Regions from separate parts of the Parafrankia sp. FMc2 genome, predicted to be linked through region 2. Evidence: predicted binding sites of a transcription regulator. Region 2 holds the regulator's gene; each other region holds the start of a gene.
What was found. Region 2 encodes LexA, which represses DNA repair genes until DNA is damaged. Its sites were predicted from a motif close to CGAACNNNNGTTCG; they were not measured.

Region 1 (7,352 bases), on a different contig from region 2:
CACGGTTCCCTTCGTCTGTGGTGCCACCAACCTCGGCGAGGCGCTGCGGCGCATCTCCGAGGGCGCGGCGATGATCCGTTCGAAGGGGGAGGCGGGCACCGGCGAGGTCTCCAACGCCGTTGTGCACATGCGTACCATCCGGGCGGAGATCGGCCGGCTGTCGGCGCTGCCGTCCGAGGAGCTGTACGCCGCCGCGAAGGAGCTGCGGGCGCCGGTGGAGCTGGTCACCGAGGTCGCCCGGCTCGGCCGGCTGCCGGTCGTGCTGTTCACCGCCGGCGGCATCGCCACCCCGGCGGACGCGGCACTGATGATGCAGCTCGGCGCGGACGGCGTCTTCGTCGGCTCGGGCATCTTCAAGTCCGGCGACCCGGCGCGGCGGGCCCGGGCCATCGTCGAGGCCACGACGATGTACAACGACCCGGCGGTACTGGCCAAGGTTTCCCGTGGCCTGGGGGAGGCGATGGTCGGCATCAACGTCGGTGAGCTCTCGCCGCAGGCGCGCTTCGCCGACCGCGGCTGGTGAGCTCTCCTCGGATCGGCGTCCTGGCGCTGCAGGGCGATGTGCGTGAGCACGTGCGCGCGCTCACCGGGTCCGGCGCCGAGGCATGCGAGGTCCGCCGGGCGGCGGAGCTGGGATCATTGGACGGCCTGGTTCTGCCCGGGGGCGAGTCCACTACGATCGGTCGCCTGCTGCGTGTGTTCGACCTGCTGGACCCGCTGCGGGCGGCGGTCGCGGGTGGTCTGCCGGTGTTCGGTTCCTGCGCCGGCATGATCCTGCTCGCGCGGGACGTGATAGACGGTCGTCCCGACCAGCCGCTGATCGGTGGGCTCGACGTGGTCGTTCGCCGCAACGCGTTCGGCCGCCAGGTCGAGTCCTTCGAAACGGACCTGACGGTGGCGGGCGTCGAGGGGCCGGCGGTGCACGCTGTCTTCATCCGGGCGCCCTGGGTAGAAAAGGCGGGGGACGGAGTGGATGTACTGGCACGGGTCGGCGACCGTCCGGTCGCGATCCGGCAGGGCCCGCTGCTCGCCACGTCGTTCCACCCTGAACTGACGGGAGACATCCGGGTGCACCGGCTGTTCGTCCAGATCGTGCGATCCGAGCTCGGGCTCAAGAGGGGCAGGTCATGAGCGGTCACTCCAAGTGGGCGACCACCAAGCACAAGAAGGCGGTCGTTGACGCCCGCCGCGGCAAGCTGTTCGCCAAGCTGGTCAAGACCGTCGAGGTGGCGGCGAAGACCGGCGGCGGCGACCCGGCCGGCAACCCGACCCTGGCCGACGCCATCGCCAAGGCCAAGTCCCAGTCGGTGCCGAACGACAACATCGACCGGGCGATCAAGCGGGGCTCCGGTGAGCTCGCCGGTGGCGTGAACTACGAGGAGGTCACCTACGAGGCGTACGGGCCGAACGGTGTCGCCGTCCTCGTCGAGTGCCTCACCGACAACCGCAACCGGGCCGCGTCCGACGTCCGGGTGGCGATCACCCGCAACGGCGGCACCCCGGCCGACCCGGGCTCGGTGTCGTACCTGTTCAACCGCAAGGGCGTCATCCTGATCGACAAGACACCCGAGCTGGGTGAGGACGACGTGCTGCTGGCCGTCCTCGACGCCGGTGCCGAGGAGGTGAACGACGTCGGCGAGGCCTTCGAGGTGGTCTCCGAGGCCACGGACCTGCATGCGGTCCGGGTGGCCGCCGGTGACGCCGGGCTTGCCGTCGCCTCCGCCGACCTGTCGTGGCTGCCCTCGGTGAGCGTCCCGCTCGACGCGGAGCCGGCCCGCAAGGTGCTCAAGCTCGTCGAGGCGCTGGAGGATCTGGACGACGTCCAGAACGTCTGGTTCAACGCCGACATCTCCGACGACGTCATGGAGCTCGTCTCGAGCTGAGCCCGCGGCGCCGCACCGCCTCCGGGCAGGGCGCTTCGGTTCGGGTGCCGCCCCGGAGGGGTGCTTGGGGCGTCCGGTCCGCCGCCGCGGGCGTCCGGTCGGCGTGTCGTGGATGTCGGTGTTGCCCCGGCCACTAGGATCGAACGAATGTTCGTGGCCGTGGCCGGGAGGCATCGTTGCGTGTTCTCGGGGTGGACCCGGGCCTGACCCGCTGTGGTATCGGCGTGGTCGACGGTGGCCCGGGTCGTCGGGCTGATCTGGTCGATGTCGGTGTTGTGCGCACTCCGGCATCCGACGAGGTGGCGCAGCGGCTGCGTGCCGTCTCCGAGGGCGTGGAGGAGTGGCTGGACCGGCTGCGCCCGGATGCCGTGGCGGTGGAGAAGGTGTTCAGCCAGGCGAACGTCCGCACGGTGATGGGTACGGCCCAGGTCGGTGCCGTGGCCATCGTGGCGGCGGCCCGCCGCGGGCTGCCGATCGGCCTTTACACGCCCAGCGAGGTGAAGGCCGCGGTCACCGGCAGCGGGCGGGCGGACAAGGCACAGGTGGGGTTCATGGTGACAAGGCTTCTTGATCTTCCGGAGGCGCCGCGCCCGGCCGACGCCGCGGATGCGCTCGCGCTCGCCCTGTGCCACCTGTGGCGCGGGCCGGCGCTCGCCCGGCTGCGCTCCGCGGACCCACGGCGGGCACGGGCATGACTCCGCCGGGCATGACTCGGCGGAGCGTCCGGGCATGACAGAGACATGATCGCCTCGGTCAGCGGGACGGTGCAGGCGCTGTCGCCCGCGTCCGCCGTCGTCGAGGTCGGCGGGATCGGTGTGCTGGTCTGGTGCACGCCGTCGACGCTGGGTCGGCTGCGGGTCGGGGAGCGGGCGCGGCTGGCGACGACCCTCGTCGTGCGCGAGACGGAGCTGACGCTCTACGGTTTCGCCGACGCGGACGAGCGGGACGTCTTCGAGATCCTGCAGGGCGCGGCGGGCGTCGGGCCGCGGCTCGCGCAGGCCGTCCTGGGTGTGCACAGCCCGGACACGGTGCGCCGGGCCGTCGCCGAGGAGGACCTGGCCACGCTGACCAAGGTCCCCGGGATCGGCCGCAAGGGCGCCCAGCGCATCGTGCTCGACCTGCGGGACCGGCTCGGCCCACCGGCGTCTCCGGTTCCGTCGGCACGTGGCACGGTGCCGCCCGGCGGCGGCCAGGCGCCGGCGCCCGACGCCCGACTCGGGGGTTCGGGCGGCGAGCAGGTGCGTGACGCGCTGGTCGGCCTCGGTTACACCGCCCGTGAGGCGCAGGAGGCGGTCATCGCCGCCCGGGCTGGCCTCGCCGTGGCCGCCGAGTCCGACGACGACTCCGCGGGCGGGCGGGCGGCTGCCGATGAGGCGATTGGTTCCGCCGGAGCCGCCGGAGCCGCCGGAACCGCGACCGGTGCGGGGGCGGCGGTTGACGACCCGGCCGCGCTGCTGCGCGCGAGCCTGGCGATCCTGCGGCCGCGATGAGCGCGATGAGCGCTGCTGGCGCTGTGAGCGCGGCGGCCGGGAACGAGAGCGATGGCAGGAGAACGAGCGCGGTGTCGCGGGAGGTGGCGTGAGCGAGGACGGCCTGATCTCAGCCACGGCCGCGCCGGAGGAGCGGGCCTTCGAGGCGGGCCTGCGCCCGCGGACGCTGGACGAGTTCGTCGGCCAGCGCAAGGTGCGTGAACAGCTCTCGATCATGCTGGAGGGTGCGCAGGGCCGAGGCCGGCCGCCGGACCACGTCCTGCTGTCCGGTCCGCCGGGGCTCGGTAAGACGAGCCTGGCCATGATCGTGTCGGAGGAGCTCGGCGTCCCCCTGCGGATGACCAGCGGCCCGGCGATCGAGCGGGCGGGTGACCTGGTCGCGATCCTGACCGCGCTGACGCCCGGGGAGGTGCTGTTCCTCGACGAGATCCACCGCATCGCGCGGCCGGCGGAGGAGCTCCTCTACGCGGCGATGGAGGACTTCCGGGTGGACGTCGTCCTCGGCAAGGGCCCGGGCGCGACGGCGATCCCGCTGGACCTGGCCCCGTTCACGCTGGTCGGTGCCACCACCCGGTCAGGCCTTCTCACCGGCCCGCTGCGGGACCGTTTTGGTTTCACCGGGCACATGGACTTCTACGACGCCGACGAGCTGGCCCTGGTGCTGGCGCGCTCGGCGCGGCTGCTCGGCGTGCGGCTCACCGACGACGGCGCCGTCGAGGTGGCGGGCCGTTCGCGTGGGACGCCCCGGATCGCCAACCGGCTCCTGCGCCGGGTCCGCGACTACGCCGAGGTGCGGGCCGACGGCGTCGTGTCGCGGGACGTCGCCCAGGCCGCGCTGCGTGTCTACGACGTCGATGCGCTCGGCCTGGACCGGCTCGACCGCGCGGTGCTCGACGCGCTCGTGCGACGGTTCGGCGGTGGTCCGGTCGGTCTCGGCACCCTGGCCGTGGCGGTCGGGGAGGAGGTGGAGACGGTCGAGGACGTGTCCGAGCCGTTCCTGCTGCGTGCGGGCCTGCTGGTGCGCACCGCCCGTGGGCGCGTGGCCACCCCGGCGGCCTTCACCCATCTGGGAATGGAGCCGGTGTCGGACGCACTCGGCAGGTCACAGGCTCAGGTCGCGCTGTTCGCCGAGGAGCCGCCCCCGGTGTGAGCCGGCCAATCGACGCGCTGGCGCACGGGCCGGCGTACGGGCTCGACGCGACCCGAACCCCTCCAGCACGGGAACACACCGGCAGGCTGCCCGCGGTGGCTGTGGCGCGGATACGTACGATCAGCCGCGACACCCAGGAGGGCAGGACGTGCAGGAACTCGCGATCTTGACGAGCGCGGCGGACAACGACGGCGGCAGCTCCATCAGTGGACTGATTTTTCCGCTCCTCATTGTGCTGTTGATCGTTTACTTCTTCTCGACGCAGCGTCGCCGCGCGAAGGCGCAGCAGCAGCAGCTCTCCCAGATCGTGCCCGGCACGCTCGTCGTGACCACTGCCGGTCTCTACGCGACCGTGGTCGAGCAGGACGGCTCCGATGTCCTTCTGGAGATCGCGCCGGATGTGGTCTGCCGGTTCGGCCGCAACGCCATCGCCCGGGTGATCAGCACTCCGGATTCCGAGAGTGAGAGCGACACCGCGGACGGCGACCACGCCGCGCCGCCCGGAACGACCCACGGCGACGCGAGCAGGGCGGCGGACGGGTCTGACGCGACTGACGGGACCGGGGTAACGGGCACAGCAGGCTCGACAGGTCCGGCGAGTGACACCGGTCCTGCCGGATCCGCCGGTGACGGTTCGCGCCCCGATGGCAGCACCGAAGGCACGGGCGGGAATCCGAGCCCGCCGCGCAAGGAGCTCTAGACCGCGGTCCGGGTGCTGGGCGCTCGCCGTGCTCGTAACTCTCTGTGGCCCGGATCGAGGTCCGGTGCCGAGCATCCGGCGGGCGTCGGACCGCTTCTCCGCCCGCCCGGGGACGCCGGCGGTCGGGCCCCGGGCAGGGCGAACACCGGTCGGTGTGACGGCATTCGGGAACTCGATGGAGGCTGTGGTGCGGGCGTGGTGCCCGCCATCGTCGACCGTCACGCGCCCGTCGACGGCTGGTGGTGTCACGGCGGGCCTGTTGGAACGTACCCTCGGTGACACTCGTTCGGAATCGGTAGGCGCCGCCGGAATCGGTGACGGTGTGTGAGGAAGGACTTGGCGTTGGCACGTCGCTCGGCACGAGCCTCCGGAGGTATCTCCGTCGGCGCTCGGCTCGGGGCACTTGGTGCTCTGCTCGCCGTCCTCTACGGCCTCATGGCCCTCACCAGCACCTGGACGCCGAAACTCGGCCTCGATCTCCAGGGCGGAACGAGCGTCATTCTGACGCCCCGGTCGGTGACCGGCGGCTCGGTCGACGACTCCGCTCTCAACAAGGCCGTGGACGTCATCCGCGAACGGGTCGACGGCCTCGGTGTGGCCGAGGCCGAGGTACGCCGCGCGGGCGACACCATCGAGATCGCCGTCCCGGGCCGCGGGCGCAACGATGTCGTGTCGCTCGTCGGCCAGACCGCCGAGCTGCGCTTCCGCGAGGTGGCCGGGTCGGACATCGCACAGTCCGCCGCGCCGGCGACACCGGCGCCGGGCGCCGCCCCCGCCCCGTCCGGGGCCCCGGCCCCGGGGGCGACGACCGCTCCGGGTGGCACCGCGCCGACCGGCGAGGCTCCGACCCCGGCGGCGACCGGGGCACCGACTCCGGCGGCGAGCGGGGCACCCGCCAGCCAGCAGCCGGCCGCACTCGGCGTGCCCGGCAGCGGTTCCGGCTTCGCGGCCCAGCCCGCATCCTTCACACCCGGGCCGGACGGCGCGTCCGGGTCGGCCGGCGCGTCCGGGTCGGACGGCGGACCGCGAATCCAGCTCGCGGCGGCAACCGGCTCGTCCGGCACCGCGGCACCGAGCGCCGCCGCGACGGCTCCCGCGGCGCCGGCGTCGCCGGCACCAGCGGCACCAGCGGCGCCCCCCGCGCCGTCCGCGGGCGCGGGGGGCGCGGACAGCCCGCCCGCCGACGTCGCCGAGCGGTTCGCGAACCTGACGTGCTCGGCTACCGGGGTGCGCAGCTCCACCGCCAGCCTGGACCGCCCGGAGGACTGGATCGCGGCCTGCGACCGCGACGGCACGACGAAGTACCTGCTGAAGCCCGCCGCCCTGGTCGGGACGGATGTCTCCTCCGCCTCGGCCGGCCTGCGCGGCGGCGGCGGAACGGCGAACGTCACGACCAACGAGTGGGCTGTCAACGTCGAGTTCACCGGCGCCGGTCAGGGCAAGTTCACCAGGCTCACCGAAGAGACCGTCGGCACCCAGGTCGCGATCGTGCTCGACGGGGTCGTCCAGTCCGCTCCCCAGACGAACGAGCGCATCGCCGGCTCGGCCGAGATCTCGGGTGACTTCACCCAGTCGGAGGCCGAGGACCTCGCCGACGTGCTGCGCTTCGGTGCGCTGCCGCTGGCCTTCGAGCGCTCCCAGGCGGAGTCGATCTCCCCGACGCTGGGTCGGGAGTCGCTGCACGGCGGCCTGCTGGCCGGTGCCATCGGCCTCGGCCTGGTGGTCATCTACTCGTTCCTCTACTACCGGGCACTCGGCATCGTCGTGATCACGTCGCTGGCGGCCAGCGCCGCGCTGAACTACGCGGCGGTCGTGCTCCTCGGCGACGCGATCGGCTTCACGCTGACCCTCGCCGGTATCGCCGGCCTCATCGTCTCGATCGGTGTCACGGCGGACTCGTTCGTCGTCTACTTCGAACGGATCAAGGACGAGGTCCAGGCGGGCCGCAGCGTCCGCACCGCTGTCGACCGGGCGTGGCCGGCGTCCCGCCGCACCATGCTGTCCGCCGACACCGTGTCGTTCCTCGCCGCCGCGGTGCTCTACATCCTGTCGGTGGGGTCCGTCCGGGGCTTCGCGTTCACGCTCGGCCTGTCGACTCTCGTCGACGTCCTGATCATGTTCATCTTCAC
Region 2 (7,352 bases):
CTGGCGCCGCCGACCAGCTTCTTCATCTTGACCAGGGCGAGGTCCGGCTCGATGCCGGTGGTGTCGCAGTCCATCGCCAGCCCGATCGTCCCGGTCGGGGCCAGCAGGCTGACCTGGGCGTTGCGCCAGCCGTTCTTCTCCCCCACCGCCAGCGCCCGCTCCCACTCCCGCGAGGCGGCGGCGATCAGCCGGGCGTCCTCGGAGTGAACGGGCCGCACGGAGTCGTTCGCCGCGCTGTGCTTGCGCACGACACGGCGGTGCGCGTCGGCGTTGCGGGCGAAGCCCTCGTAGGCGCCGACGGTGCCGGCGAGCTCGGCCGAGCGGCGGTAGGCGGTCGCCGTCATCAACGAGGTGATCGCCGCGGCGAGGGCGCGCCCGCCCTCGGAGTCGTAGGCCCGGGCGCTCGCCATGAGCAGCGCGCCCAGGTTGGCGTAGCCGATGCCGAGCTGGCGGTAGGCCCGGGTCACCGCGGTGATCTCGGGCGTCGGGAAGTCCGCGAAGCAGATGGAGATGTCCATCGCGGTGATGATCAGCTCGACCGCGGAGACGAACGCCTCAGCGTCGAAGGTGCGGTCCGGCCGCAGGAACTTCATCAGGTTCAGCGAGGCCAGGTTGCAGCTGGAGTTGTCGAGGTGGACGTACTCCGAGCACGGGTTCGACGCCGAGATCCGGCCGGACTCCGGGCAGGTGTGCCAGTCGTTGATCGTGCCGTCGTACTGGATACCCGGATCGGCGCACTCCCAGGCCGCCTTGGCGATCGTGGTGAACAGCCCACGGGCGTCCACCGACTCGATCACCCGGTTGTCGAGGCGGGCCCGCAGGTCGAAGGACGTCCCGTCGACGACGGCGCGCATGAACTCGTCGTTGACCCGCACCGAGTTGTTGGCGTTCTGGTACTGCACCGAGGCGATGTCACGCCCGCCGAGGTCCATGTCGAAGCCGGCGTCGCGCAGCGCGCGGATCTTGTCCTCCTCCCGTGCCTTCGTCTCGACGAACTCGACGATGTCGGGGTGGTCGACGTCGAGGACGACCATCTTCGCGGCCCGGCGGGTCGCGCCACCGGACTTGATCGTCCCCGCCGACGCGTCGGCGCCGCGCATGAAGCTGACCGGGCCGGACGCCGTCCCGCCGGAGGAGAGCAGCTCCTTCGACGAGCGGATGCGGGACAGGTTGAGACCCGCGCCGGACCCACCCTTGAAGATCAGCCCCTCTTCGCGGTACCAGTTGAGAATCGACTCCATCGTGTCGTCGACCGCAAGGATGAAACAGGCCGAGACCTGCTGCGGCGCCGGGGTCCCCACGTTGAACCAGACCGGGGAGTTGAAGCTGAAGACCTGGTGCAGCAGCATCCAGGTCAGCTCGTGCTCGAAGATCTCCGCGTCGTTCTCCGACACGAAGTACCCGTGCTCGCGGCCAGCCATGCCGTAGCGGTGCACGACCCGGTCGATGAGCTGGCGCAGCGACGACTCCCGCTCGGGCGTGCCGACCGCGCCGCGGAAGTACTTGCTGGCCACGATGTTGGACGCGTTGACCGACCAGGCGACCGGGAACTCGACCCCGCGCTGCTCGAAGTTGACCGAACCGTCCCGCCAGTTCGTCATGACGACGTCCCGGGACTCCCACTCGACCTCGTCGTAGGGGTGGACGCCCGGCGTGGTGCGAACCCGCCGGATCTTCAGCCCGGCCACCTTCGCAGCCGACCTGCTCCCCTTGCCGCGGGTCTCGGTCATGGCACTCCTCGTCTTCGCTCTCGAACAGGTTCAACAGTGGCCGCGGTGCCTACCTGCCCCGTCCGGGCGCGGTCGGATCCGCTCCGAACGGGCAGGAAGGCACAGCGGAACAGCCGGATCAGCCTGGTCGCCGATCGGCTGGATGCACTCGTGGGATCTGTGGCAGTAACTGGCGGACGTGGTCGTGGTGACGCGGGGACACGGCGGGGCGGGTATGACGTCAGTGATACGCCCGCCGTGGGTTGCTCCCTGGCCGGTGGAGCGTCACGGATCCACCTCGCCGCCGGAGAGGCACAGGGACCCCGACCACCTGGCGGGAGCGGGCCCACGGGCTGCTACGCGCTGGCCATGGAAAGCCAGCCCGCGCGAGCCTCGGTCAGTCATCGGCTCGGGTTCGCGGAACCGATGCGCGCGGCGGGCCGCCCTCATCTGCGAGTCACCACGCGCCGCTGCCGGGCCCAGGCCCAGGTCTGGCCCCGGCAGCCGGGTTCTCACCGCCAGCCGTCGCTGGCACCGACGCCGGGTCGGTGCCAGCGACGGCTGGCGGTGACGGTTCAGGGGCCGGAGGCCGCCTGGAGGGCGGACGCCGTCGGCAGGCGCGGCCGGCCGGCGGGCACCGCGGTGTTCTGGTCGGCCGCCGCGGCGGTGCTCAGGGCAGCCGCCGCGGGGCGCTCTCCGCGGGGGCCTGGCGCCTGGCTCGCGTCAGCACGCAGCGCCGCGATCGCATCCTCGAAGTCGCCAAGCGACTCGAAGGCCAGGTAGACGGAGGCGAACCGCAGGTAGGCGACCTCGTCGAGCTCCCGGAGCGGGCCCAGGATCGCCCGACCGACATCCTCCGCGGCCACCTCGGCGGAGCCGGAGGCACGCACTGTCTCCTCGACCCGTTCGGCGAGCAGAGCGAGGTCGTCCGACCGGACGGGCCGCCCCTGGCAGGCCTTACGCACGCCGACGATCACCTTCGCCCGACTGAACGGCTCGGTGGCACCGCTACGCTTGCGCACCCGCAATGAGGCCTCCTCCATCGTGGTGAACCGGCGGCCACACGCCGAGCACGATCTCCGCCGCCGGATGGCGGCGCCCTCCTCGGCCTCCCTGCTGTCCACGACGCGGCTGTCGGAATGCCTGCAGAAGGGACACCGCACAGCTCGTTCCTCTCCTACTCCGGCGGACCTGCACGGCCGCGCGCGGAGCACCTCCGGCTGGTCGCCGCCGCCCTCGACGAGCCGCCCGACAACGGGGGCCCGCTCAGGGACCTGTGGATACCGGTGCACAACCTGTGGATGACTTACCGCTTTGTAACTACAAGATGTTGTGGTCAACCGTAGCGCACACCCCAGACAGTTCCGACACCGCCCCCATCGGCGTGTCCAGAATCCACGAGCCAGGACCCAGGCGGGCACAGCCAGCGGCGAGGCGCGCGCTCAGGGCAGCCGAAGCCGCTGGCCCGGCAGGAGCGCCGCGGTCGGAAGGCCGTTCAGCGCCATGAGCTGACCCACGACCTCGCGGGTGTCGGCATCGGGGTCGATCCCGCGCGCGATCTCCCAGAGCGTCTCCCCGGGCAGGACCCGGTGGGTCTCGTAGGCCACCGGCGTGCCGGTGAAGGCCTGCGACGAGGTGACCAGCACCGCGGAGAAGGCCACGCCGAGGACCATGCTCGCCAGGAGCCCGAGGACAACCCGCCCCCGCCTGGTCAGCCGCAGTGGTGGCTGCGACCGGCGCCTCGGCCGCGGTCGGGGCCGTGCACGCGGGCCGGCGTGACCCCGCAGTCGCCCGCCCGGTCCAGATGCGGATCGCTGCCCGCCGCGCCGTGCCGGGCACGGGGGAACGAGCGGCCCCGCCTCGTCGGCCGCCGCCTCCCAGCCCGACCACTCCTCGTGCTGCCACCGGGCAGATCTGCCGAGGTGTTCGCCGTAGCCCTCGTCGGCCTCCTGGCCGCTCGCGTACTCCCAGCCCGCCAGTGGGCCGGACTGTTCCGAGAGCTCCGGGAGGCGCTCCGGCGCGCCCGGCACAGGACGCCGATCAGCCCCCCGCACCGGATGCCCGACGGCCAGTGCCCGCCAGGCCAGCCCGGGCATCTCGATGACCCGCGCCCCCGCGGCCTCCCGCTGCCCGGGCAACGCCGGCGGCTTCCGGGCCGCGTCGACAGCGCCGCCCACCGAGCCGCCGCCGGTCACTGCCGCCACATCGGAAGGACCACGGCCGGGACACTGCTGGCGACGCGCACCGCTGGCGCGCCGTCGGTCGGCACCACGCGCCGCCATCCCCCGCACCGCACGGCCCCGGACGGCGACACCGCCGACCGCGGCGCCCCGGCACCCGCGCACTCCCCGCCCCGTCGCGACGGCGCCGCCCGTACCTGCGGTCTGACGTGCCATGCGATCGCGGGATCTCCGAAACCCCGACCCGACCGGCACCCTGCCACTGGTCACACGCTTGCCGTCGGCCACGCCAACCTCCCAGGCTCGAACATACGTTCGATCGAACGCCTGAGCGATTCTTACACGGCCGCCACGCACACTTCCCCCGACACGCTCGAACAGACGTTTGAGATTCGGCGACCGTCCGACTACCGTCAAGGACGATCAGTTGTGGACGATCGTGCGAGATGAACCGGGCACGAAAGAACCACGCCGAACCGGTCAGAAGTTACTAATAGGACAAAACGAGAGATCGACCGGGTGGCTCGCAACGAGCCGGGGGCACCGACCACCCGGCCAGGGAGAAACCGCCGTCGGGGTGGCCCGCGGCGGGGAAGCATCGACAGGGAGAGCGGTAGGCGATGACCAGCCAGGGACGGGGTACCCGCCGAGGCGAAGCCCGCGGCAACGTCCGGGATCTTCCCGACGGCCCCGCGGACGCCTCGGGCCTCACACAGCGACAGAAGAAGGTTCTCGAGGTTATCCGGACCGCGGTGGAGCGGCGCGGATACCCCCCGAGCGTCCGGGAGATCGGCGAGGCTGTTGGTCTGACCAGCACCAGCAGCGTCGCGCACCAGCTCAAGGTGCTCCAGGAGAAGGGCTATCTGCGGCGCGACCCGAACCGCCCGCGGGCCATGGAGGTGCTGCCGATCGGCGGGCAGAAGACAGGCGCCCGAGCCCGCGCAGCCATCGCCGGCCGGCCCGGCGGGGAGACCGGGGCCGTGGCGGTGGAGGGGGGCACGCCGACCTACGTCCCCCTGGTGGGGCGAATCGCCGCCGGCGGGCCCATCCTTGCCGAGCAGGCCATCGAGGACGTCTTCCCGCTCCCGAAGGAGATCGTCGGGGAGGGCACGCTGTTCCTGCTCAGGGTGGTGGGCCAGTCGATGATCAACGCCGCGATCTGCGACGGCGACTACGTCGTCGTGCGGCAGCAGCCGGTGGCGGACAACGGCGAGATCGTCGCCGCGATGATCGACGGCGAGGCGACCGTCAAGCGCTTCCGGCAGCGCGACGGCCGCGTGTGGCTGGCGCCGGAGAACCCGGCCTTCTCTGACATCCCGGCCGAGGACGCGACGATTCTGGGCCGGATCGTCGCCGTGATGCGCCGGGTCTGAGTCACCCGGGGCGGGGGCGGCCCCCGGAGAGCCGGGACCCCCGGCCGTGCCCCTGAGTGGCCTCCCGGGCCCGCTACGCCCGGTTCGGCACGGCTCCCCGGGCCGCAGCCCGGGCACCTTCGCGAGAGCGAGGATGCCCGGGGCGGCGCAGGCTCCGCGACTGAGGGCACTCCGCCAGCCAGGGGCACTCCACCAGCCAAGGGCAGTCCGCCAGCCGAGGCCACTCGGCCACCGGGCTACCGGGGTCGGTCAGCCGGCCACGGCATGTACCTCGGCGCGGAAAGGCTCCAGTTCGGCAGCCAGGTCCACCGGCACTCGCGCGGCCACCTCCGTGCCCGTGCCGGTGTGCTCGATACTCAGCACCTCGCCGTCCCGGTGGATGCGGGAGACGAGGTCGCCGCGGGTGTAGGGCACCAGCAACGACATCTCGACCTCCGGGTGCGGGATCCGCGCCGAGAGCGCCTCGACCAGGTCCGCCAGGCCCGCCCCGGAGCGCGCCGACACGAAGACGGCGTCCGGCACCGCCTGGCGCAGCACCGCGAGCGTGGTCGGATCGACCGCGTCGACCTTGTTGACCACGATGAGCTCCGGCACCCCGGCCGCATCGATCTCGGCGAGGACTTCGCGGACCGCGTTGATCTGACCCATCGGGTCCGGTGCCGCACCGTCCACCACGTGCAGGACGAGCTCGGCGTCCACGACCTCCTCCAGTGTCGAGCGGAAGGCCTCGACGATCTGGTGCGGCAGGTGCCGGACGAAGCCGACCGTGTCGGCCAGGGTGAACACCCGCCCGTCAGGCAGGGTCGCCCGTCGCACGGTCGGATCAAGGGTGGCGAACAGGGCGTCCTCGACCAGCACGCCGGCTCCGGTCAGCCGGTTGAGCAGCGAGGACTTCCCGGCGTTGGTGTAGCCGGCGATCGCGACCGACGGGATCGCGCCGCGCCGACGGGCCGACCGCTTCGTCGCCCGCACGGTGGCCATGCCGGTCAGCTCGCGGCGCAGTTTCGCGATGCGCGCGCGCAGCCGCCGACGGTCGGTCTCGATCTTCGTCTCGCCGGGCCCGCGGGTTCCGATCGGTGCGCGGCCACCGCTGCTGGCGGCGGCCCGGGACATCGACTCACCCCAGCCACGCAGCCGCGGAAGCATGTATTGGAGCTGCGCGAGCTCGACCTGGGCCTTGCCCTCGCGGGAGGTCGCGTGCTGGGCGAAGATGTCCAGAATGAGCGCCGTCCGGTCGATCACCTTGACCTTGACGACCTCTTCGAGCTGGCGTAGCTGACCCGGGGTCAGCTCACCGTCGCAGATCACCGTGTCCGCGCCGGTCGCCTGGACGATCTCCGCCAGCTCCCGGGCCTTGCCGGAGCCGACGAACGTCGCCGCGTCGGGCCGGTCGCGGCGCTGGACCAGCGCGTCGAGAACCTCCGACCCCGCGGTGGTTGCCAACGCGGCCAGCTCGGTCATCGACGCCTCGGCCTCGGTCAGCGAACCGGACGTCCACACGCCGATCAGCACGACCTGCTCCAGGCGGAGCTGGCGGTACTCGACCTCGGAGACGTCCTCGAGCTCGGTGGTGAGGCCCGGGACGCGGCGCAGCGCGCCGCGCTCCTCCAGGTCGAAGCCGTCGCCCTGCTCGTCGAAGAAGGAGAAGCCGTCGGGGGTGTCGTCGAGAACGACCACACCGTCGCCGTCGCGGTCGGAACTCTGGTGCAGGTACCGGGTGGACGCCCTCACGGCGTCAGCGGGAAGACTCATACCATCCGTTCTCAACGCGGTCCGGTGACCGTGTCATTCCAGCCCGTCCCGGACGGGACGGAGCAGCCGGTTCCGCCGCGGCCCGTCGGACCGCCAGCGGAACATCCACAACCCCAGAGTGACACGAGGCGCCCGTGACCGCGAACCCTTTGTCGGACGGGTCCCGGGACGGACTACACCCCCGCCGCCGCCCGCCCGGCGGCCGACGGGGCCGCCTCCGCGCCGGCGGGATCAGCGGTGGCGGCATCGGCACCCAGCGACCCGGCCACCAGCCGCAGCCACTCGGGGCGCAGGACACCATCGGACACCAGCACGGCCGGGCCGCGCAGGACCACCGT
Region 3 (7,352 bases), on a different contig from region 2:
CAGACCGCTCACAGGGGATCAGGGACAGATCCGGCTTTCGGGAAGCGTGACAGGACCATCTGATGGCGCCTGTTCGTTGCGTCTTCGGATGGGGAGGACGCGCACCATGGGCACGATCGACGGGGTGAGGGGTAGCTTGCGGTGCGCGACAGGGGCTGGTCGGCCAATGTGGATCTACCCTTTGATGCGCGGGCTGCGGGCGCTGCCCGCGAGGTGCTGCGAGGGTTGCTTCTCGCCTGGGGGCATGATCGGCAGACCGACGACGCCGTGCTGGTGGTGTCGGAGCTGGTGACGAACGCTGTGCAGCACGCCGGTGAACGGGGCCAGCTGCGGCTGGCCCTCCGGGTCACCGGTGAGGTACTGCGGCTGGAACTCGCTGACGGGTCGTCGGTACAGCCGATGGCGCGAGAGATCGTCGATTCCGACGAGCGGGGCCGTGGGATGCACATCGTTGACCAGCTCACCGCCCGGTGGGGCGTCGAGACACACGGCGACGGCAAACGCGTCTGGGTCGAACTCGACTGACTCCACGGCGCCGGTGCGGCGAAGTGGTTGGCCGACGATCTGTGCCTGGCTGTCAGGTTGTCAGGGCGTCTCGGCGGGCGGCGGTGGGTCGGTTGCCGGTTGGCGTAGCTGCTGGTTGAGCCGCTGGGCTTCGGCGAGCTGGTCTTCGAGGATGACGATGCGACAGGCGGCGTCGATCGCGGTGCCCTGATCAACGAGTTCGCGGACGCGGGAGGCGATCCGCAGCTGGTACCGGGAGAAACGGCGGTGGCCGCCCTCGGAGCGCAGCGGCGTGATCAGTCGAGCCTCGCCCAGGGCCCGCAGGAAGGCGGGCGTCGTACCGATCATCTCGGCCGCGCGACCCATGGTGTAAGCGGGGTAGTCATCGTCGTCGAGACTGTGTGTTGGCTTGTGCGTGTTCTCAGGGGTTATCGCGTTTTCAGGGGTCATCGCGCCTCTCATGACACATCGAGGGGCCCTGGCGCCATACGGCACCAGGGCCCCGAGGGTTGAACACCATCTACCTACCGGCCAGAATGCGCCGGATCACGGAACCCGCTCGACCACCCAGAATGGTGGGACTGCGGGGATCGCGTATGCGTGACCGGGGACCACCTTCAATCCGGGGCCTGCGCGGTATCCGAGCGGGCTAGACCATCGCTCGGGCGATCCTGATGGCGTCCACTCCCCTCTCCTCATAGATCACCTGCCGGGTACTGCCGAACTTCCGTCGATGATGCTCGGCGGCCTGCCCTGGCCGCCGCCCTGCTCGCGCCAGTTCGTATCTGCCGCGACCGTGGACTCCCATGGCTACGATAGGAACTCTACCTGCGGTGGCGCCTGGATGTCTACTGCAGCGGAGATAGATTTTGCGCGGCCGAGGAGCCAGGTACCCCGTCCGCCCGACGGGCCGCCGTGGCCCGACGCGGGCGGAACCTGCGGGACGTCGTACACACGACGCGAGCGGGTCGCGCCGAAGGGCTGGTCATCGCGGTTCTCGGCCAGCCGCTGTTCCTGGCAGGTACCGCGAACAGCCAGGCAGGCCGGTCCCCAGATCGCCCTCGCGGGCAGGCAGTCGGTGTCGCACCCGAGCCGGCACACCCAAAGGGCCCTGGTGTCATACCTGCCACCAGGGCCCCGAGGGTTGATCGTCGTTTGGCGAGCTACGTCAGGTTTTCTGCGTCCGCGTGGCCAGCCCCGGCGGGGCAGGTGCGGAGATCGCTATGCGTGACCGGGAACCACCTTCCAATCCGGGGCCTGCGGATGGCCGGGCGAGTCGAAGACCATCGCTCGGGCGATCCTGAGGGGGTCTACTCCTCTCCTCATCGCCTGGTCGGGTACTTGCCCACCTTCTGTGGTGGTGCTCGGCGGCCCGTCCGGCCGCCGTCATCCTCGCGCCAGTTCCTGTCTGCCGCGACCATGGACTCTCTCGGTACACCAGAAACTCTACCCAGGACGGCACCCAGATGTCTACCCCGATGGGAACAGATTTTGCGATGCCCGTGAGGCAACTACTCTGCACTGTCCGATCACGACCGGATTGCCGGTACCGGCCCTCGGGGGAGACGGGTGCGCATGCTCCGCAGCAGGGACACCCACGGCCGTGTTGATCGGGAAGCCGGTGCTGCGAGAGAGGCCGTCGAGAGGGAGACCTCTGACATGAGCGATCGAGACGCAGCGGGGGTCGTGTCACCAGAACCGATGTCCATGGCGAGGGGCCTGTAACTTTCGGCTGCGTGCCGGACCTAAGGGAGGACGGTCGAGGAAGGACTGCTCCCTGTGCCCCCACGCTCCCGCGAACAACCCTTCGAGGCGTTGTTCCGAGCTCACCAGCTGGCAGTCCTGCGGTTCGCGCAACGGCGTCTGTCGGATGACGCTGCCGCGTGGGACGTGGTGTCAGAGACGTTCCTGACGGTGTGGCGGTCGTGGGAAAGCCGGCCGATGGACTCCAGCGAGACCCTGCCGTGGCTGTACGCGATCGCCGGCAACGCGGTACGTAACCGTCACCGTTCGGACGTTCGCGTGCGACGACTCACGGCGCGGCTCTCAGCCACGGGATCCGCCGCCGCCGGGCTGGCACCCGCCACCGATGTCGTGGCGCAGGAGGCGGTTGCCCGGGACCATGCCCGGTGGGCTCTGGACCAGCTCTCGAACCGCGACCGGGAGATCCTCACCCTCGCCGTCTGGGAGGAGCTTGATCTGCCCGGCCTCGCCACCACACTCGGGATCTCCCCGGCCGCGGCGAGAGTGCGTCTGCACCGCGCCCGCCGCCATCTCCAGGACCTCATCGCCGCGCCCCCGCTGGTTCCCGCCCCGTCCTCCACCCCGGGAAGGCGCCCATGACACCGGACGCCGCCGACCTGTCCGGCGAGGACCTGCGCATCGCCCGTGCGCTGCTCGCCGGAACGAACCCGTCGCCCCGGACGGAGGCAACGGAGGAGGAACACCGACAGGCACAGCGGCTGGTCCAGGCCTTCCTTACCCATCCAGGTCAGGTGCTGCCGGATGGCAGGCGCGGCCGATCGCGCCGACCTCGCCGGCGAAGCACGCGAGCACGGGCACTGCTCGCATCGGCGGCCGCAGTCACCGTCATGGCGGTGCTCCTGGTCACTGCCGCCGTGGTCGGTGGTGGAGGAAGCGCCGTCGCCGCGCCTCTGCTACCCGCGCCGCTGCTGACCGCGACCACCGGCGACCACGAGACGGCGGTGGGGATCCTCCTGGACGCGGCACAGCGGCAGCGAGAGATGACCGTGCCCGGGACGGGGCGGGTCCACTTCACACGCCTGCAGTCCTACGGCCTCCAGACCAGCGTCGCCCGGTCCAGGGCGACGACGGTCATCGTCACACGCATCATCCAGATGTGGCGCCGACCGGACGGCTCCCGCCTGACCGAACAGTCCCTCCAGGGCGTGGACCGCGCCGGGCGGGCCGTCGGCGGCCCCACACCACCAGAGGAACCCGGGTACCGGCGCATCGAGGCACCCCCCGCGGAGGCCGGGGTCGAAGTCGCGCTACTTCCCACCGACCCCGACCAGCTCTACGCTCACCTGCTCTCCTCCTACCGGACGAACCAGGGCGCCACCGCCACCCCCACAGACATCACCCGGCTGGCCTACTCCCATCTGAAAGACGGCGGCACCAGCCCGCAGCAGAACGCCGCGCTGTACGAGCTGTTCGCCCGTGACCCCGCCGTCTTCGCCACCGGCCCGGTCACCGACCGGGCGGGACGACCAGCCCGCTCCGTCGGAATCCGGCTGGCCGGCACGGACGGCTCCCGCACAAGCACGGGCTACCTTCTCGTCGCCGACGACGGGACACCGCTGACCGCGGAGACGGTGTTCGCCCCCGACGCCCCTCCCGGCCTGGAACTACCACCTGCGCCCACCGTCGCCGAGTACAGCCAGTTCACCGACGAACGCCGGGTCATCGCCGTAGGCAACCTGCACTGATCCCGCGTCAGGAGACCAGCGGCGGAGCCACGGCGTCCAGCGCCGGGGAGAGGCCGAGCTTCTCCTTGATTCGCTTCTCGATCTCGTTGGCCAGATCCGGATTGTCGCGGAGGAACGACCGCGCGTTCTCCTTGCCCTGACCGAGCTGGTCACCATCGCAGGTGTACCAGGCACCAGACTTGCGGATGATGCCGTGCTCGACGCCCATGTCGATCAGGGAGCCCTCACGGCTGATACCGCCGCCGTAGACGATGTCGAACTCTGCTGTCCGGAACGGCGGGGCCATCTTGTTCTTGACCACCTTGACCCGGGTGCGGTTACCGACCGCCTCGGTTCCGTCCTTCAGCGTCTCGATGCGACGTACATCGAGCCGGACCGAGGCGTAGAACTTCAGCGCCTTTCCACCGGTGGTCGTCTCCGGTGACCCGAACATGACGCCGATCTTCTCGCGGAGCTGGTTGATGAAGATGGCAGTGGTGCCGGAGTTCGCGAGCGCTCCGGTGAGCTTCCGCAGCGCCTGCGACATCAGCCGGGCCTGCAGGCCCACATGGCTGTCGCCCATCTCCCCCTCGATCTCGGCGCGCGGCACGAGGGCCGCGACCGAGTCGACGACGATGATGTCCAGCGCGCCGGAGCGGATCAGCATGTCGGCGATCTCCAGCGCCTGCTCACCCGTGTCAGGCTGGGAAACCAGCAGCGCGTCGGTGTCGACACCGAGTTTCCCCGCGTAATCGGGATCAAGGGCGTGCTCCGCGTCGATGAAGGCGGCGACGCCGCCGGCCGCCTGCGCGTTCGCGACAGCGTGTAGCGCGACGGTGGTCTTTCCGGACGACTCCGGCCCGTAGATCTCGACGACGCGCCCACGAGGAAGACCCCCGATACCGAGCGCGACATCCAGCGCGATGGATCCGGTCGGGATGACCCGGATCGGTGGCCGGATATCGTCGCCCAGCCGCATGACCGAGCCCTTGCCGAACTGCTTGTCGATCTGCGCAAGAGCGTTCTCCAACGCCTTGTCGCGGTCGAGTCCCACCATTGGAGTTACTCCATGCTGACTGAGGTCGGCGGGTCGTGACCACGAGCCGGCACTTGGCCGTGGGACCGACAGTTTTCGGAAGCCGGGTCAGTTCTGTGGGTGGCGGAGGGTCTGTGGCCAACAGTAGACGAACATCCGTTCGAAGATGCTGCGACACGCCGGTACACACCCGTGTTGGGCTGATACCTGGAGGACCCCGCATCGCCCCGCGGCGGCGGGCGCGGCGGTCTCGTCGCCGCCGGCAGGGCCCGAGGCCTGGGCGGCGCGCCGGGCGACCGTGACGTCGAGGGCTTCGCGGTCGTCGACGATCAGCGAGGGGACAGCCGCCCCGGGCGCGGGCTGTGGCCGCCGGTGGCGCCGGTGGCGCCGGGTCAGTCGATGTCGTAGCCATGATGTCCCGGCGGGGCCGACATCGCCGACAGGACTGCGCTCCTGCCCCCTCGGGAAAGCCCGTGGATCACCGGGCAGAACCGCGCGCCGACCGCGGGCTCACCTGAGCATGCCGCGCGACCCAGTTCCTACTCAGTACACGGCAGAACTTGGTGTCGGCGGAGCCCGGGGTGGCCGTGGCCGGAGCATGAACCGGTAGCGCGTCACCTCGTCGGCGCTCGGCCGGCACACCCCCCATCACGCGACGTCTCTCGTTCGGCGAAGGAATCGATGCCCGGACTTCGATGAGAGACATTACCGTGACAGGGCGCGCTGGATCGCTGACGCAGATCCGCGGAATGTACATAACGTACCGCCACCACTACAGCCGAGATACCTGCTGCGCGAACCTCGGCACCCCGCGATCAACATGTTGTCCTCTTGCTGCCATCTTCCTCGCCGGTCCGCCACCAGCATTCAGTCTCCTCCATACTTGCGAGAAGTGCGATAAGTCCAGAAATCCGACCTGGATCATCTGCACTATTCCAGTAGCTATCGGAGAAGAGGACCCCTGTGCCAGACGGCGGGACGAGCGAGCGACGGGCCGCGGTAATTGGCGGTGGTATAGCTGGACCTGCGATTGCCATCGCGCTGAAGAACGTCGGCATCGAGTCGACCGTCTACGAGGCCGAGCCGGCACCCCGCGCCGACGGTGGATTCTTCACTCTTGCTCCGAACGGGCAGCACGTACTGGCCGAGCTGGGCCTTCTGGAAGAGACAACCGCACGCGGAGAGTACTGCAGCGGAATCACCTTCCTTGACCAGAAGGGAGACGAGGGCGGCACGATACCGGACCCGCGGATTCTGATCGAGCGGGCGGCCCTGCACGATCTGCTGCACGTGCACCTCGCCAAGCTGGGTATCCCGGTCGAGTTCGGCAAGGCTGTCACGGCAGTCCGGACGGAAGCAGAAACCGCGGTCGCCGAGTTCGCCGACGGCAGCACCGCGACCGCCGACCTGATGATCGCATGCGACGGCATACACTCCGCCGTCCGCCGCAGCCTGTTCCCCGATTTTCCGGCACCCACCTACATAGGCCTGGTGCACTCCTCGGGATTCTCCACCGGCGGCGGTTTCGAGAAGATAGCACCCGAGGCCCTGTACATCGCAAATGGCCAGTTCACCAGTATGGGCTATCTGCGCAACTCGGACGGCGACGTGCTCTGGTGGGACGTGCGCGCCTGGCCGGGCGAACCACCCCGCGCCGAGGTCGCCGCCATCTCCGACCGGGAGTGGTTGGCCCAGCAGGTCGAACTTCACCAGTCGGACGCACCACTGATGAGTCAGATCCTCGAGGCAACCCGCGGACCTGTGTCCAGGTTCCTGAACTTCAAACTCGACGATCTTCCTCTGTGGCACTCTGGTCGAGTCTGCCTGGCCGGAGACGCGGCGCACGCGATTTCGCCCCATGCGGGCCAGGGGCTGTCGATGGCCCTGGAGGACTCAGTGGCCATAGCCCGCTGTCTCCAGGATTCGCCGGACATCCCGGCCGCGTTCGCGCAGTTCCAGCTGGCCCGCCAGGAGCGAGTCCGCGAAGTAGGCGGCCTTGGCCGCATGAACGACGAAAGAATTCTCAAGGCGAACGGATCCGAGATCACCGGCGGGCAGGGATCGAAGCCGCCGGCAGAGGTGCTCGAGGCCTTCAAGAAGGTCCAGGCACACCGGATCTGATCGGCGGGCGTCGACGGCGTGATCGGTCGCCGGCGAGGGTGCTGTCTCCCAGCAGCAGTGCAGTCCCCCTGCTCCTGCGTCAACCGGCTGCCGCGGGATCAGGGGTGTCGCCGTGGGGCGCGTCAATCAGGCGGGCGGACCTGCGTCGCCGTGGTACGGTCCGGCCAGACCGGTCATGGACGAATGTCGCTGCCCGAGCGATGTCGTCACCGGTCATGGCCGGCCGGCGGTCTTCATCGCCGGGGTTGGGTGGCCATCATGGC
Region 4 (7,352 bases), on a different contig from region 2:
GCTCGTCATAGCGTCAACCGGACGGCACTTCACCGCCGGTCTCGACCTTTCTGCGTTCGGCGACACCGAGCTCTTCGCGGCCGGGGAACCGGCGCGGGTCAACCTTGCCCGCCGCTCTCTTGTCCTCAGGATGCAGGAGGCCCTGACCGTACTCGAACGGACTCGTTTTCCTGTGCTCGCCGCCGTGCAGGGCGGATGCATCGGAGGCGGACTCGACCTGGTGACCGCGTGCGACATGAGATACGCGACTGAGGACGCGTTCTTCACTGTTCAGGAGACAAAGATCGGAATTGCCGCTGATCTTGGGACGCTACAGCGTCTTCCCAAGCTGATTCCGGCCGGGATCGCCCGGGAGCTCGTCTACACGGGGCGTCGGTTCCCCGCCGGCCGGGCTCTGGCCGTGGGCCTTGTGAACGAGGTCTTCCCGGATCAGGAATCCATGCTTCGCGGGGTGGGGGAGATCGCCGCGGAGATCGCGGCCAACAGCCCCCTCGCTGTGTGGGGCAGCAAGGAGATGCTGTTGTACGCGCGTGACCACGCAGTGTCGGACGCGCTGACCTACATGGCCACGTGGCAGGCTGGCGCACTCCAGTCCGGCGAGGTCAACGAATCGATCGCGGCTCGGGTGGAGAAGCGGTCACCGGTCTATCCGGACCTCCCTTCCACGACAACACCGGGATAGAGCGTCTCCGTGACGGTCACCGAGTGACCGAGACCGGTCGTCCATTGGAAGACGCCGGGCCGAGGCTGGCAGATCTTCCACCCGCCGCGGTGTCGCCCGCCATGATGCCGCTCGCAGAGAGGCCCCAGGTTGCAGGTCCTGGTGGGCCCACCCTGGGCATAGGGAACCGTGTGGTCGAGGTCGCAGGAGACTGCCGGCCGGCGGCAACCGGGGTGACGGCAGGTCTGGTCGCGTGCCCGTACATGGCGAGCCTGAGCCGGGGACGGGTGCCGGCGGTCGGCAACCTCAACAAGGCGGCCGCGAGGATCTGTGAGGATTCGTCGCCAGGTTGATCCCGGGCGGTTGGCCATCTCGCGCGCAACGGCTGCGGGGATGCTGCCGATGCCCGGGATCTCGCCGGGCGTGGACGTGGTGCCGAGCAGGGCGGTGACGGGCACCAGGACCTGAATCTCGCATGCGAGTGGAGCTGCGTGCTCCCCGCGGCCCGTCAGCAGATCCACGACCACGTCTGCCCGAATCTGATCGATGGTGCGCTCGTCGCTGTCGACACCCCGAGCGGTGATGCCTCGCGCTATGCGGTCGACGCGCCGGAAGCAGGCTTCGGCCTCGTCGACTGGCATGACGGTGGTCAGCCTGCCGATGCCATCCTCGCCCGCCGAAACCCGCACACGCCGCTCAGCTCTACGTACCTGGCGGGTGGCCGCCCCCTCGGGGTCCAGTGTGTGCACGATCTGTCGACAGGCGTCGGTGAATGCTCGGCGGGTGGAGCGTGGACCGCCGGCGAGAGCGCTGTGCTCGACATGCGAGGCGAGCGCGTCGTCAAGAGGCCGGGTGGCGTTCTCCAGTGAGCGGAGCCGCTGAACGTCGATCTTGCCTTCACGCAGGGCACTGAGCGCGCGAGGAAGTCGATCGACGGTGGCGCGTGCGAAGGTCATGTCTCGCGCTGCGGTCGCGGACGACACTCCGATCTCGATCGCGACATCTTCGGGACGGAGTGTCGGGTCACCCGGCCTGGGTAGCGCGGGGTCGTCGGCGGTGAGTGCCGCAAGATTGGCGAGATCCTGAATCAGAGCCGCCTGCGTCCAGGCCAACAGCATGGCCTTGGCTCGGTAGCAGGCGATGTTGTCGCGGAAGCGCTGGACGGCGGACCGCGATGGGGCCTGGCTCCGCTCTTCTCCCTCTCCTCGGATGGGAGTGCTCGCGAAGGAGCTCAACGCGGACGCGCTGGTGTGGTCGGTCAGGTCCACGAACGCGTCGAGCAGCGCGCGGACGAGAGTCGTGGTCTGCCGCTCGGCGGATAGCTTTGACGACGTGGCAAGAGAGACATCGACCTCCTGCATATGATCACCGCCTCGATATCGGGTTTGACTCGAATGTGTGTTCGAATCTAATCGCGGCGTGCGGTTCAGGCAAGGCTGGGGGGTGAGAGACTACGGGCGTGTCTTCTGGCGGTCGAATCCGTAAGCGCTATTGCCTGCGGATGCGCAGTTCGCTGCGGATGACCTGCGGCTTTGGGTAGTTGTATGAACTAGCGGGTCAGGCGGCTTCGGAGCGATCTGTTGCCTGAGCTGGGCAGATAGGCCTGGCTCGGTGCGAGCTTGACCAGATCGGGATGCTGGCCTTACTTTCGTCGCGGCGGAAGCTGACCGACCGATCCGAGCGCAGTCAGCGACTTTTTCGGGCGCGTCTGAAGTTTGCCAAATCAACAGTGTCTGTCGGTGGATGCCAGTGGTGGGCTGGCGCACTGACGCGTCAGCCCACCACTGCGTTCTGGTGCCGGGAACGATGTCTCTCTCGCGAGGGTGGTGGTCCCCGGTATGGAGGTTTCGGCCATCGGTCGTGGGGTGATCGGAGTTCGGGAGATAGGACCTTCGGGTCACGGCCGCGGAGGTGGTCCGTGCCCTCCCGGAAAGCTGAAGCGGGTGCTGGGATGTCGACGTCGGTGCGCGCGTCGAAACTCAGCAGGCCGGCGATCGGCCTGCTCTCGGAACGAGCGTGCTGAAACACTCGGTCGGCGCTACTGACAGCGGGTCCTTGCCGGTGGCCGGGCTCACAGTGCGACCCTGCCGTCCACCGCGCGGGAATTCTGGGCGAACCCACGAAGCATGGCATCCACAGTGAACGAGGCGATCAGCGTGTTCGCCTCGTCGTACACCCGACATTCGGAGTGGGTCATTCCGTCGCCGGCGAAGGTGGAAAGGTGGTGATAGCGCAGCCAGTCGTCGGCGTGGACCACGGAGTGGAAGGAGATGCCGATCGCGTTTATGCCCATCGACAGAGTGCGGTGGGCCTGGCTCTGGCCGACGCCGTCATGCGGACGAAGAGCGGCGGCGATGGATATGTGGCCCGTGAACTGGGCGAGCAGGCCTGCGTGAAGGTGGGGGTCATCGGGAACGTCACGGAACCTGACCCAGGCGTCGATGACCGGAGGCCCCACCGGCGCGGCGGGGTCATCTGTGTACGCCGCGTCGACCATGCGGATGTCCCGACCGGTGACCGACATGTCGCACGGCTCACTGTCGTATGGCCCCGCGCACGCTTCCGGCGGGGCCGAGTGGCGGACAACGTCCGGTGCCGTGACATCGAGCAGCAGGGTGCCACTGGCGCGCCGTTTTCCGCCCTGCGACACATGCACTGCCAGGGTGGAGAAACTCCGTCCTGCGCTGAGTTCGTCGATCTCGAACTCCAGCGGTTCCCGGGCGTCCGCAGCTCGGTAGAAAACCATGTGGGCGGACACGACACGTCGGTCGGGTGCGTGCCTACCCGCTGCGACCACGGCCTGCCCGAGCATCTGACTGCCCTCGACGACAGGGCGTCGAGGATCCGCGAGGGCGGTACTCACGTATCTGCGGTCGCCGGCCGGCCGCACGTTCATGATGTCGATGAGATCCGCGGCGTCACCCCATGTCGGGAACCGCTTGATCGTGATGTCGCCGTCGGCCTCGCCGGGAACTGCATCCACCAGCTCAACCCGGACGCGGTCGTGGTCGAAGGCGATCAGACCACTCAGCCAGTCGAGGCCAGACCCAGGGTGGGTGAACTCCCATACAGCGTCCTGGCCGTCTACGGCTGACGCCCCCGCGGGATCATGCCAGTCGGTGGATCCGGCGGTGGTCTTTCCCTCGAGTGTCCACAGACCCACCTCGCCCTTGACCGGGCAGACTGCCGTATGGCCCTCGTCCAGAAGAAGGTCGATCCGCACGTCGGCGCGAGGAAAGCAGAGGACCGGCACCTCGGCCGCCTCCTGCACCCGGACGGCGGACGCCGATTCGGCTACCAGGGTTTCGCCCCACCACGCCCGTGCCAGGTAGCGGCAGGACTCGTGTGTTAAGGCCGGTCCGTTATCCGACGTGACGTCGGAGGTCACAGGCTGCACGTCACAGGAAGCTAACACCCGGTCGTGGCCGGGACGAGAGATCGGCGGGTGACAGCCGGGCGATCCAGTCGAGAACGAGGGCGTTGAAGGCCTCTGGTCGCTCCTGATGCAGCCAGTGACCTCCCGGCAGCTGACGGACCTCGTCGAACGGGCCCGTGACAACACCTCGCTCCCACGCGGCCCGTTCGGCCTGCCGCTCGGAGTAGACGGACAGAACCGGACAGGTGCGCCTGCCCAGATAGTCGGTGCTCTGGTCCCTTCGACCGAACTGGTCCGCATCGAGCCACATCCCGAAGAGCGCGGCCCGTGCCACAGCGGCCGGGACGGCCAGGGCACGCCGGCGATGCCAGGTGGTGAGATGGGCGGGTGAGTCGGGGCCGGCAAGCGCCTGCAGGTACCGCAGGAGTCGTTCCTGAGTGCCTGGAGCGCCGAGATCGCCGAAGGACTGCTCGGATCGGGCAGCGTCGGTGTCGGTGATGCCGTACGCGGGTTCGACTGCGACGACGGCGCGCACAAGCCCGGCATCTTCGACGGCGAGCGCGCTGGCGACCATGGCGCCCAGTGAGTGTCCGACCGCTACGACGCCGCCGGTGCTCTGAGTGATGCCCAGCTGCCTGAGCAGAGCGGCGATGTCGGCGGCGAGCACACGCGGTCGTAGGCCCTTCGAGCCGGACGATCGTCCATGGCCGCGCAGGTCCACCGCGATCACGCGGTGCTGAGTGACGAAGTCCGGGATCTGGTAGTTCCAGTCGTGCGAGTCGCAGCACCAGCCGTGGATCAGAACCAGCGGCGGTTGCTCGCCGGCGCTGCCCTCCGCGGGGTCATCGGTGAAGAACAGCCTGGTCTCGACCCCAAGGTCGAAGTACGGCATCGATGATCCCCGCTTCGTGGACGACGTTCGCTCACTGAACGACGATCCGTGTCCGTCCGGTGTTCCCAGTGCCGCGGGGCCGCGGCACTGGACGTCGAACGCTCCTGATCGTATGTTCACTACTTAGCTGAACAAAGTGTAGTTACCTAGGGTAACTGAAGGGCGGTGGCCCGTTGTCCTCACCTGGCCCTGTTCCGCTTTCCGTGTTGGATCTGGCGCCGCTTGCCTCCGGTGCATCGACGCCCGAGGCCCTGCGTAACACGATTGATCTGGCGCGCCGCGCGGAGAGCTTCGGCTACAGCCGGTACTGGCTGGCCGAGCATCACCTGACACCGGGGGTGGCCTCCGCCGCGCCTGCTGTTCTGATCGGGCTGGTGGCGGCGGCCACCGAACGGATAAGGGTCGGCTCCGGGGCCGTCCAGACCGGTCATCACACCGCGGTCGTCATCGCCGAGGAGTTCGGGACGATCGCGCACCTGCACCCCGGTCGTGTCGATCTCGGACTTGGCCGGTCCAGTATCGGTCGGCTCAAGGACGGGGCCGCGCTGCCGCCGGCGAACGGGTCGACGACGAAGGAAGCGGCGAAGGGGGCGGCGAAACCCGGATCGCGGGTGGTCGACGGCCTGCTGATCCCCGCGCCGCCAGCGGTTGCCTACGACATCGAGCGGCTGAGTCGGCAGCTCCGGCTGGTCGGCTTCCGGGATGCACCCGACGACGGTTATGACGATCTCGTCCGGGATATCCAGGCCTTTCTGGCGGGTACGTATCAGGATGCGGACGGAACGAGGGTGCCCGCACCGGCTGCGGCCGGTGCCGATCTTCAGATCTGGATCCTTGCCGCGAGTGCGGGGGAGAGCGCGCGTACCGCGGGTCAGCTCGGGCTGCCGCTGGGAGCCAACTACCACGTGGTGCCGTCCACCGTGCTTGACACGGTCGAGGCCTACCGGAAGGCCTTTCAGCCGGGCGTGCTCTCGCAGCCCTGGGTGATGGTTTCGGCAGATGTCGTCGTGGCCCCGGATGACGCGACCGCCCGCAGGCTTGCCAGCGGGTACGGGCCCTGGGTCGCCAGTATCCGCACGGGTCGCGGCGCGATTCCGTTTCCGAGTCCGGAGGAGGCCGACGCGATGGTGCTGACCGACAGGGAACGGGCCGTGGTGGCGGACCGCCTCGACACCCAGTTCGTCGGCTCGCCGGAGACGGTCGTGCGCGGGCTGCGGGTCCTCAGGGACGTCACGGGAGCGGACGAACTGCTCATCACCACCATCACCCACTCCCACACGGATCGGGTGCGTTCCTACGAGCTGCTCGCCGAAGCGTGGTCACGCCAGTGGTAGCCGAGGGAGTGGCGGCCGACGGAGTAGGGCTGGCCGTCGCGCTGGACGGGTGCGGATGGCATCCCGCTGCCTGGCGGGAACCCGAGGCCCGACCGCGCGAGCTGTTCTCCGGCCGCTACTGGACGGAGCTCGTCCAGGAGGCGGAACACGGGCGGCTCGACTTCGTGACGATCGAGGACACGCTTGCGCTGCAGTCCTCCGGTCGGGCCGCCGGAGACGAACCCGACGGACGGGCCGACGAGGTCCAGGGCCGCCTTGATGCGGTGCTGATCGCGGCCCGCGTCGCACCGCTCACCCGAAATGTCGGTCTGGTGCCGACGATCGTCGTGACGCACACCGAGCCGTTCCACATCTCCAAGGCCATCGCGACGCTTGACTTCGCGAGTGCCGGCCGGGCGGGGGTGAGGGTAAGGGTCGCGGCCTCGCGTGACGTCGCCGCACATTTCGGGCGGCGTGACCTGCCGGACCGGTGGTCAGCGGAGTCGGTGGCCGAGCTCTTCGACGAGGCCGCGGACTACGTGGAGGTCGTGCGTCGTCTCTGGGACAGCTGGGAGGACGACGCCGAGATCCGCGATGTGGCCACCGGGCGGTTCATCGACCGGGACAAGCTGCACTACATCGACTTCGCCGGACGTTGGTTCACGGTGCGCGGGCCGTCGATCGTGCCACGGCCGCCGCAGGGGCAGCCGCTGGTGACCGCGCTCGCGCACGACACCGTCCCGTACCGGTTCGCGGCGCGGGCAGCGGATCTTGTGCATGTCACACCGCGCGACGCGCGCGATGCGGCCCGGATCAGTGCGCTGGTACGGGCCGAGTGGGCTGCCGCGGGGCGGCCAGAGACCGAGGCCCGGCTCTTCGCTGATCTCGTGGTGTTTCTGGACGAGGACGGCGGTCGGGCGGCTGAGCGCAGACAGCGTCTCGACGAACGGTCCGGCCCCGAACGGGAGTTCCGCTCGGACGCGCAGATCTTCGTGGGCACCCCGTCGGAACTCGCCGATCTCCTGGCGGAGTGGGCAGAATCCGGGATCGACGGCTTCCAGCTCCGTCCGGCGGTACTCCCCACGGACCTGCGGGCGATCACCCGTAGAC

Region 1: the regulator LexA is predicted to act here: its motif matches at 2,024-2,037, upstream of ruvC (crossover junction endodeoxyribonuclease RuvC).
Region 3: the regulator LexA is predicted to act here: its motif matches at 5,118-5,131, upstream of recA (recombinase RecA).
Region 4: the regulator LexA is predicted to act here: its motif matches at 2,053-2,066, upstream of AB1460_RS03270 (HNH endonuclease signature motif containing protein).

What each region holds. Positions count from the first base shown of each region.
Region 1 covers NZ_JBFLUG010000045.1:31,741-39,092, reverse strand. The annotation lists gene pdxS (pyridoxal 5'-phosphate synthase lyase subunit PdxS) at 1-523, shown strand, start outside; gene pdxT (pyridoxal 5'-phosphate synthase glutaminase subunit PdxT) at 520-1,131, shown strand; gene AB1460_RS17430 (YebC/PmpR family DNA-binding transcriptional regulator) at 1,128-1,883, shown strand; gene ruvC (crossover junction endodeoxyribonuclease RuvC) at 2,060-2,578, shown strand; gene ruvA (Holliday junction branch migration protein RuvA) at 2,624-3,373, shown strand; gene ruvB (Holliday junction branch migration DNA helicase RuvB) at 3,462-4,523, shown strand; gene yajC (preprotein translocase subunit YajC) at 4,672-5,223, shown strand; gene secD (protein translocase subunit SecD) at 5,566-7,352, shown strand, end outside.
Region 2 covers NZ_JBFLUG010000024.1:39,155-46,506, reverse strand. The annotation lists gene AB1460_RS11445 (vitamin B12-dependent ribonucleotide reductase) at 1-1,730, opposite strand, end outside; gene nrdR (transcriptional regulator NrdR) at 2,285-2,872, opposite strand; gene AB1460_RS11435 (LysM peptidoglycan-binding domain-containing protein) at 3,152-3,904, opposite strand; gene lexA (transcriptional repressor LexA) at 4,510-5,262, shown strand; gene hflX (GTPase HflX) at 5,512-7,014, opposite strand; gene dapF (diaminopimelate epimerase) at 7,188-7,352, opposite strand, start outside.
Region 3 covers NZ_JBFLUG010000029.1:53,166-60,517, forward strand. The annotation lists gene AB1460_RS13005 (ATP-binding protein) at 169-525, shown strand; gene AB1460_RS13010 (MerR family transcriptional regulator) at 586-954, opposite strand; gene AB1460_RS13015 (RNA polymerase sigma factor) at 2,284-2,847, shown strand; gene AB1460_RS13020 (CU044_5270 family protein) at 2,844-3,953, shown strand; gene recA (recombinase RecA) at 3,961-4,989, opposite strand; gene AB1460_RS13030 (FAD-dependent oxidoreductase) at 5,932-7,089, shown strand.
Region 4 covers NZ_JBFLUG010000005.1:7,772-15,123, reverse strand. The annotation lists gene AB1460_RS03275 (enoyl-CoA hydratase-related protein) at 1-682, shown strand, start outside; gene AB1460_RS03270 (HNH endonuclease signature motif containing protein) at 646-2,022, opposite strand; gene AB1460_RS03265 (DUF427 domain-containing protein) at 2,733-4,049, opposite strand; gene AB1460_RS03260 (alpha/beta fold hydrolase) at 4,060-4,929, opposite strand; gene AB1460_RS03255 (LLM class flavin-dependent oxidoreductase) at 5,133-6,263, shown strand; gene AB1460_RS03250 (LLM class flavin-dependent oxidoreductase) at 6,245-7,352, shown strand, end outside.